2 regions of the Variovorax sp. LjRoot84 genome follow, and region 2 is predicted to be linked to the other one. Evidence: predicted binding sites of a transcription regulator. Region 2 holds the regulator's gene; the other holds the start of a gene.
The links. The regulator HrcA, encoded in region 2, represses chaperone genes, less so after heat shock. The targets are predictions, from matches to a motif close to TTAGCACTCNNNNNNNNNGAGTGCTAA.
Positions count from the first base shown of each region.

Region 1: groES (co-chaperone GroES) is a predicted target of HrcA. The motif match lies at 3,060-3,086, and genes of this name have one in related genera.

Region 1 covers NZ_CAXUTE020000001.1:4,882,234-4,886,919, reverse strand. The annotation lists partial or broken gene pgi (glucose-6-phosphate isomerase) at 1-499, shown strand, start outside; gene ACSQ9I_RS24295 (DUF805 domain-containing protein) at 584-922, shown strand; gene groL (chaperonin GroEL) at 1,002-2,654, opposite strand; gene groES (co-chaperone GroES) at 2,687-2,977, opposite strand; gene ACSQ9I_RS24280 (methyltransferase) at 3,741-4,686, shown strand, end outside.
Region 2 covers NZ_CAXUTE020000001.1:1,177,082-1,181,767, forward strand. The annotation lists gene rapZ (RNase adapter RapZ) at 1-257, opposite strand, end outside; gene recN (DNA repair protein RecN) at 254-1,936, opposite strand; gene ACSQ9I_RS05930 (NAD kinase) at 1,938-2,834, opposite strand; gene hrcA (heat-inducible transcriptional repressor HrcA) at 2,863-3,867, shown strand; tRNA gene ACSQ9I_RS05940 (tRNA-Ile) at 3,902-3,978, shown strand; gene ACSQ9I_RS05945 (hypothetical protein) at 4,014-4,292, opposite strand; tRNA gene ACSQ9I_RS05950 (tRNA-Arg) at 4,546-4,622, shown strand.

The DNA.
Region 1 (4,686 bases), 3.7 Mb from region 2:
TGTCGATGCCGGCGGCCAGGCGTTGCCCTTCGGCACCTCGCCCGTGCTGTGGGGCGAGCCCGGCACCAACGGGCAGCACGCCTATTTCCAGATGCTGCACCAGGGCACGGACGTGATCCCGCTGGAATTCATCGCCGTGCGCGATGCGGCGCACGAGCTCGAGGGCCATCATCCCAAGCTGCTGGCCAATGCACTGGCGCAGGCGCAGGCGCTTATGGTCGGGCAGCGCGACGAGGGCGGGCATCGCAATTTCCCGGGCAATCGGCCGAGCAGCTTCTTCGTCTTCGACCAGCTCGCGCCCGAGGCACTCGGCGCCTTCCTCGCACTCTACGAGCACCGGGTGTTCACCAGCGGCGCGCTTTGGGGCATCAACAGCTTCGACCAATGGGGCGTCGAGCTCGGCAAGGTGCTGGCGCGGGACATTGAACTCCGCCTGGCCTCGGGCGACACGCAGGGTCTGGACGCCTCCACGGCCGGCTTGCTCGCCCGCCTGCGCTAGCGAAGAAGGTCACCAAAGCCGGCGAACCGCCCTTTATGATGGCCGCGGGAGTTTTCCCGGGGAACTATCGAGAGGAGTTGTTCGATGAATTTTCAACAAGCCATTCAGACCTGCTTCAGCAAGTACGTCGACTTTTCGGGTCGCGGATCACGCTCCGAGTACTGGTGGTTCGTGCTCGCCTACGTCATCGTGGCCGTCGTGGCAGGCTTCATTCACGAGATCGTCTATCTCGTCGTCATCCTGGCCTTCCTGCTGCCGCTGCTGTCGGCCGGCGCGCGCCGCCTGCACGACATCGGCAAGAGCGGCTGGTGGCTGCTGATCGGCCTGATCCCGCTGGTGGGCCTGGTGCTGCTGTACTTCATGGTCCAGCCCAGCCAGCCCGAGGGCAACGAGTACGGCGCGCCGCCGCTCGCCGCTGCCTGAGTCCGGCCTCGCAAACGTAAAAAAAACCCCGCGGCTTGCGCTGCGGGGTTTTTCTATTTGGCCGGAGGCCGGGCAGACATTACATGCCCATGCCGCCCATGCCACCCATGCCGCCCATGTCGGGCATGCCGCCGCCGGCGCCGGACTCGTCCTTCGGTGCGTCGGCGACCATCGCTTCGGTCGTCAGCAGCAGGGAAGCGACCGAGGCTGCGTTCTGCAGCGCGGTGCGGGTCACCTTGGTCGGGTCCAGGATGCCCAGCTCGAGCATGTCGCCGTAGGTGTCGTTCTGGGCATTGAAGCCGTAGTTGCCCTTGCCGGCCAACACGGCGTTCACCACCACGCTGGCTTCGCCGCCGGCGTTGTTGACGATCTCGCGCAGCGGCGCTTCGATGGCGCGCAGCACCAGCTTGATGCCGGCGTCCTGGTCGGCGTTGTCGCCCTTGAGCTTGTCGCCCACGGCTTGCTTGGCACGCAGCAGCGCCACGCCGCCGCCGGCCACCACGCCTTCTTCCACTGCAGCGCGGGTGGCGTGCAGGGCGTCTTCGACGCGAGCCTTCTTTTCCTTCATTTCGACTTCGGTGGCAGCGCCGACCTTGATCACGGCCACGCCGCCGGCCAGCTTGGCCACGCGCTCTTGCAGCTTCTCGCGGTCGTAGTCGCTGGTGGCTTCCTCGATCTGCACGCGCACTTGCTTCACGCGGGCTTCGATGTCGGCGGGAGCGCCGGCGCCGTCGATGATGATGGTGTTTTCCTTGCCCACTTCGATGCGCTTGGCCTGGCCCAGGTCGGCCAGCGTCACCTTCTCGAGCGTCAGGCCCACTTCTTCGGCGATGACCTTGCCGCCCGTCAGGATGGCGATGTCTTCCAGCATGGCCTTGCGGCGGTCGCCGAAGCCCGGTGCCTTGACGGCCACGACCTTCAGGATGCCGCGGATGGTGTTGACCACCAGCGTCGCCAGGGCTTCACCCTCGACTTCTTCGGCAATGATCAAAAGCGGACGGCCGGCCTTGGCGACTTGCTCCAGCGTGGGCAGCAGGTCGCGGATGTTGCTGATCTTCTTGTCGAACAGCAGCACGAAGGGGTTTTCCAGCAACGCCGATTGCTTCTCGGGGTTGTTGATGAAGTAGGGCGACAGGTAGCCGCGGTCGAACTGCATGCCTTCGACGACGTCGAGTTCGCTGTCGAGCGACTTGCCGTCTTCGACGGTGATAACGCCTTCCTTGCCGACCTTGTCCATCGCGTCGGCGATGAGCTTGCCGATGGTGTCGTCGCTGTTGGCCGAGATCGAGCCGACTTGCGCGATTTCCTTCGAGGTGGTGGTGGCCTTGGAAGCCTTCTTCAGCTCTTCGACCAGGGCAGTGACCGCCTTGTCGATGCCGCGCTTCAGGTCCATCGGGTTGATGCCGGCGGCCACGTACTTGAAGCCTTCGCGAACGATGGCCTGGGCCAGCACGGTCGCGGTGGTGGTGCCGTCGCCGGCGTTGTCCGAAGTCTTGGAGGCCACTTCCTTCACGAGCTGGGCGCCCATGTTCTGGAGCTTGTCCTTGAGTTCGATTTCCTTGGCCACGGACACGCCGTCCTTGGTCACGGTCGGGGCGCCGAAGGAGCGCTCGAGCACCACGTTGCGGCCCTTGGGGCCCAGGGTCACTTTGACTGCGTTGGCCAGGATGTTGACACCCTCGACCATGCGTGCGCGGGCTTCACCGCCGAAGACTACGTCTTTTGCTGCCATGAGATTTCTCCGAATTCAGATAGAGGGGTTGATTACTTCTCGACGACCGCGAACAGGTCGTCTTCCTTCATGACCAGCAGCTCGTCGCCATCGACCTTGACGGTCTGGCCGCTGTACTTGCCGAACAGGACGCGGTCGCCGACCTTGACGCTCATCGCGCCGAGTTCGCCCTTGTCGTTCTTCTTGCCAGGGCCGACGGCCAGCACTTCGCCCTGGTCGGGCTTCTCGGCGGCGTTGTCGGGGATCACGATGCCCGAGGCGGTCTTGGTTTCGCTTTCAATGCGCTTGACGATCACGCGATCGTGCAAAGGACGAAGTTTCATTGCATCTCCTGGATAAGAAACGGGGTTTGGTTCGGGCGCCGGCATGGTTGCCGGCTGCCCAGCCACTGGAAGCGGGGGGTTGTTAGCACTCCTCTTCAGCGAGTGCTAATCATAAGGGCATTTGGCGGGGTTTCAAGGCCCGGCGGTCCAAGGAGAGTCGAGAAGGAAGCCATGCTCAGTGTCGGTTTTTGTCGGTTTTCAACTTACCTTGAATTTTTTGCAACTTAGTTTGAATTCGCCGCCGCCCCGCTCGCCGCCTGCAGCAGCGACCCGTGGCGGGCGGCGGCCCGCCTGCAGCTGCTGGGAAGGCCACGCCAGGTGAGGGGAGGTAGTCGGGGGACTGGGCAGCGACGCTGGCTGGCGCGGCCGGCAGGGGGGCAGAATGCGGCCAATCCGCCGCTTCCGGCCGCAGAGCAGCTCCATCAATTGCTGACGGCGTGGGTCGAGCAGGGCGTTGCTCCTGATCGTGTCGAACTGAGCAACTTTGACAAGACGATCATCCAGCCAATTTGCGCCTACCCAAGAAGGTCCACCTTCCAGAACGGAGATCCGCTCATCGCTGCCAGCTATAGCTGCGCCTTGCTGTCGGGCGTATCCGTCCGGGTGATCCCACCTTGAACGGCACTCGCCGTTTGGAGCACCATATTGGAACGTGGTGGCTAAGGTCGGCGACGTGCCTCTTCGCGCGGTTCCAATCCCAGGGATCGACACGGTGGGATCGAATGCTTAAGGTGGCCGGCTGTACCAGTGAAGGAGGTGCATCATGGCCGATCGCAATCCCGCTCAGGTGCTGCGCGAGATGGCGGCGGGACACATCCTGCCGCGCTGCCTGCACACGGTGGCTGAGCTGGGCGTCGCCGACGCGCTGGACGACGCGCCACGCAGCGTTGGTCAACTCGCCGTCGCGGTCGGTGCAGACGTGGACGCCCTGCACCGCGTGCTGCGCCTGCTGGCCGCCCAGGGCCTTTTCGAGCTGCGCGGCGATGAGGTCCTGCATACACCGATGTCGCGCTTGCTGCGCACCGACCATCCGCGCTCAATGCGCCCGCTGGCGCGGATGATGGGTCTGGCGGTGCACTGGTCCAGCTATGGCCGGTTCGACCACGCGCTGCGCACCGGCCGGCCGGCGATCGAGCAGGTCGCCGAGGGCGGCCTGTGGGCGCACCTGGCCCGGCACCCGGACGAGGGCGTGATCTTCGATGCCGCGATGCAGGCGCGCTCCCAAGTTCAGGTGCCCGCCGTCGTTGGCGCATACGACTTCACACGGTTCGCCTTGATCGGCGACATCGGAGGCGGCCGAGGCCATCTACTGCGCGCCGTGCTCGACGCCGCGCCGCGGGCCACAGGCGTGCTGTTCGACCTTCCGCAGGTGCTGCGCGACGTCCAGCAGTCCGAACGCCTCTCGCTGCACCCGGGAGACTTCTTCAAGGATCCGGTGCCGGCCTGCGACGCCTACCTGCTGATGGAGGTGATCCACGACTGGGGCGACGAGGAGAGCCTCGCAATATTCCGCGCAATCCGCCGCGAGGCGCCGCCGGCTGCACGGCTGCTGATCGTCGAGTGGCTCCTGACCGACGACCCTGGCCCGCAGTGGACCAAGACGATCGACATCCACATGCTCGCCGTGGTGGGAGGCCGCCAGCGCACGCTCGACGAGTACCGTCGCCTGTTCGAGCCGGCGGGTTTCAGCTTGCAACGGGCGATTCCGA
Region 2 (4,686 bases):
AGCGAGCGCAGCGATATGCCGTCGCGCCGCAGGCCGTCGAGCTGCTGCGGAACGAGCGGCAACGAAACCCCGCTGCGCACGTCCATCGCGATCGCGACCCGCGGCGTCTGCTGTTGCCGCTGCAGCGCGATGAAGGGCGCAAGCAACTCGGGTGGCAGGTTGTCGACGCAGTAGTAGCCCGCGTCTTCGAGGGCATGCAGCGCGACGGACTTTCCTGAGCCGGACATGCCGGTGATCAGCACGAGTTCCAGGCTCACGACGAGGTCTCCGGCGTCTTCTTGCCGAGCATCTCGCGCGCGTGCGCGAGCGAGGTCTGCGAAACGCGCTCGCCGCCCAGCATGCGCGCGATCTCGCGCGGCCGGGTGTCCTCGTCGAGCACCGAGACACCGCTTTCCGTGCGAATGCCGTCCTGGCTCTTGGCGCTGGTCTGATGCTTGGCGACCAGCAGATGGTGGTCCGCACAGGCGGCGACTTGGGGCAGGTGGGTGACCGCCAGCACCTGGCGGTCGCGGCCCAGCTGCTTCATGAGGCGGCCGACGGTTTCGGCCACGGCGCCGCCGACGCCCGCATCGACCTCGTCGAAGATCAGCGTCTGTGCCGCGCCGAGCTGGCTGGTCGTGACCGCGATCGCCAGGGCGATGCGCGAGAGTTCACCGCCTGAAGCCACCTTGCCGATGGGGCGCGGCGTGCTGCCGGTGTGGCCGCTCACGAGAAAGGCGATGTCTTCGAGCCCGGCTCGGCCCGGTTCGGCGAGCGGCTCCAGTGCGACTTCGAAACGCCCGCCCTGCATGCCGAGGCCCTGCATGGCCTGCGTCACCGCCTGCGCCAGCCGCGGTGCCGCCTGCTTGCGCGCCTTGCCCAGCGTCTTGGCTTCTTTCATGTAGGCCTGCTGTGCCGTCTGTTCGGCACGCTCGAGGGCTTCGAGGTCGCTTTGCGCGTCCAGGGCTTGCAGCTCGGCCTGCCACCCGGCCAGCAAGGCGGGCAGCTCGGCTGGCGTGCGCTTGTAGCGGCGGGCGAGCGACATCCAGAGTCCCATGCGCTCGTCCAGTTCGGCAAGGCGCTCGGGGTCGGTGTCGGCCTGGCGCAGGTAGCCATGCAGCGAATGCGCAGCGTCTGAGGCTTGCGCCACGCTCGATGCCAGAACCTCGCCCAGCGCCTTGAACTCCGGCTCGATGTGCTCGCAATTCTGCAGCAGCGTGACAGCGCGGCTCAATGCGGCGAGCGCGCCGCTGTCGTCGTCTTCCAGGGCGCTGCATGCGCCCTCGGCGGCATCGATGAGCGCCTGCGCATTGGAGATGCGGGTGTGGCTGGCCGAGAGTTCCTCCCATTCGTCGGCGCCGGGCGCGAGCTTCATTACCTCGCCAACCTGCCACTGCAGTCGTTCTCGCTCGCGCTGCAGCGAGTCTTGCGCCGAGCGCGCCTTGTCGAGCGCAGCGATCGCCTGCCGCCAGTTCTGCCAGGCGCTGTCGAGCGCGGCAGTGCCGACACCGGCGTATGCATCGAGCAGGCCGCGCACGGCTTCGGGCCGGGTGAGGCTCTGCCAGGCGTGCTGGCCGTGGATGTCCAGCAACTGGTCGCCGAGCTCGCGCAGCTGGGTCGCGGTGGCGGGGCTGCCGTTGATCCAGCCGCGGCTGCGCCCCTGGAGGTCGACGGTGCGGCGCAGAAGCAGGACATCGCCCGCTTCGAAGCCACCTTCGTCCAGCCAGGCGGCCAGGGCAGGATCGGTGTCGAACTCCGCGCTCACGTCCAGGCGCTCGGCGCCTTCGCGCACGGCACCGGCATCGGCACGGTTGCCGAGCGCCAGCTGGAGCGCGTCGATCAGAATCGACTTGCCCGCGCCGGTTTCGCCGGTGAGGACGGTGAAGCCCGTGGAGAGATCGAGTTCGAGCGCGCGCACGATCACGAAGTCGCGCAGGGCGATGCGGCGCAATGCCATGTCAGGAACCTCCTTCGTTCCAGTGCAGCTTCTTGCGCAATGTGTCGAAGTAGCTCCAGCCTTTCGGATGCAGAAAACGCACGCGGTAGTCGGAGCGGCGCACCACGACCTGGTCGCCGATGGCAAGAGAAGCCAGTGATTGCATGTCGAAATTGGCGCTCGCGTCGCGCCCGCCCACCAGCTCGATCAGGACCTCGTCGGCATCCGGCAGCAGGATTGGGCGGTTCGAGAGCGTGTGCGGCGCGATGGGCACCAGCACCCATCCCGGGACCGCGGGATGCAGCAGCGGGCCGCCGGCCGACAGCGCGTAGGCGGTGGAGCCGGTGGGCGAGGCGATGATCATTCCATCGGCGCGCTGGTTGGCAACGAAATGGCGGCCGACCGAAACACGCAGTTCCACCATGCCCGAGGTGGCGCCGCGATTGACCACCACGTCGTTCATGGCGAGCGCATCGAACACCGACACGCCGTCGCGCATCACCTGGGCGTGCATGAGGCTGCGGTGGTCTTCCTCGTATTCGCCGGCCAGCATCGGGATCAGGGTCGCCTGGTAGTTGTCGAGGGAAATGTCGGTGATGAAGCCGAGCCGGCCGCGGTTGATGCCGATCAGCGGAACGCCGTAGCACGCCAGCTGGCGCCCGATGCCGAGCATGGTTCCGTCGCCGCCGACCACCAGGCCCAGATCGCATCGCTGGCCGATCTCTTCGACAGTCAGCGCGGGGTAGCGGGTCTGGCCGCACTCGCCGTCGCGCGGCTGTTCGACAAAGACCTCGCAGCCTTGCGCTTCCAGGAAGGCGCCGATGCCCTCCATGACCTCGTCCAGCGCGCCGGCCTGCGCCCGCGCGCCCGAAGCCTGGTATTTACCTATCAGGGCGACGCGCCGAAAGCTGGATGTCATGTACAAATTACAACATTAAAATCAGTCGATGCTGGACGATCGCGCCAAGTTGCTTCTCAAGACGCTGGTCGAGCGCTATATCGCCGAGGGCCAGCCGGTGGGCTCGCGCACGCTTTCCCGGGCTTCGGGGCTGGAGCTTTCGCCTGCGACCATCCGCAACGTGATGTCCGACCTCGAAGGGCTCGGGCTGATCGCCAGTCCGCACACCTCAGCAGGCCGCATTCCGACTGCGCGCGGCTATCGGCTTTTCGTCGACACCATGCTGACTGCCCAGCGCGAGCAGTTCACGCCGCCGAGCCTCGCGCCCGACCAGCCGCAGAAGGTGATCGCGAACGCGGCGAACCTGCTGTCGAACCTGTCGCAGTTCGTCGGCGTGGTGATGGCGCCGCGCCGCGCATCCGTTTTTCGTCAGATCGAGTTCCTTCGCCTTTCCGACCGCCGCCTGCTCGTGATCATCGTGTCGCCCGACGGCGATGTGCAGAACCGGGTGATCTTCCCCGAGGTCGACTATTCGCAGTCGCAACTGGTCGAGGCATCGAACTACATCAACACGCACTTTGCGGGTCTGTCGATCGAGCAGGTGCGCGATCGGCTTCAGTCCGAGATGGAGCAATTGCGCGGCGAGATCGCTGCGTTGATGCAGGCCGCTGTCCAGGTGAGTTCCGAGGTGCTGACGGAAGCCCAGGACGAAGTCGTGATCGCGGGCGAGCGGAATCTGCTGGCCGTCACCGATTTCTCCAGCGACATGAGCCACCTGCGTCGTGCGTTCGAGCTGTTCGAGCAGAAGGCCCAACTGATGCGCCTGCTCGACGTGTCGAGCAAGGCAGACGGCGTGCGCATCTTCATCGGCGGGGAAAGCCAGGTGGTGCCCTTCGACGACCTGTCGATCGTGAGCGCGAACTACGAGGTCGACGGCGAGGTGGTGGGCACGCTTGGCGTCATCGGTCCGACGCGCATGCCCTATGAGCGCATGATCCAGATCGTCGACATCACGTCGCGGCTGGTCACCAATGCGCTGAGCCACCGCAAATAGCGGCGCCCGGCGCCCACTAGAATCCCTGATGTGCGGGCCGTTAGCTCAGCTGGTTAGAGCAGCGGACTCATAATCCGTTGGTCGATGGTTCAAGCCCATCACGGCCTACCACCACGCCTTGTCGCCCTCAGTCGCGGGCCAACTCCTTAGGCCTTTGCCTGTGTCTCGATCCGGCGACCTGGATCCAGGGCATAGAGGACCGCTTTCTCGTCCTGGCCCTTGGTGGATGCGTCCCCGAGCGGCATTTGTGCCGAGCCGTAGAGCTCGCGCTCCAGTCTTTTGGCGCGTTCGGAATACATCCGGGCCAAGGCCCCGTGATGTTCGGCAGCAGCCTGATGCTCGATACGCGCGAGATGGGCCTCTTCGAGAAGCGCCATGACTCGCCTGAGGTGGCCGTTTCGATTGGGCTGGAAAAAGCTGAACATCGGGACCTCCATCCAATAAACCAATGAAAGCCGTTTTTAGCGCCAGTCGGCCAAGTGGCGCTGTAGGTGCAGTGCCCATGTGGTTGGAATGTCATGATTTAGTTCACATTTCTGCCAAGACTTTGATGCACAACTGACTCGACGTAGACTCACAGGCGGTTGATCGACGGCTCAAGTCCAGCACGATCTACTGCTCTCTTTCTTTCGCTGCCCAGCGATGGGGTGTTGCGAGGATGCTATAATCGCAAGCTGTGCGGCTGTAGCTCAGTTGGATAGAGTACTTGGCTACGAACCAAGGGGTCGTGGGTTCAATTCCTGCCAGCCGCACCACTCTCTTAAAGGGTTAGCTCGTTAGCGCGAGCTAACCCTTTTCCTTTTTGCGTGACTCTCTGCG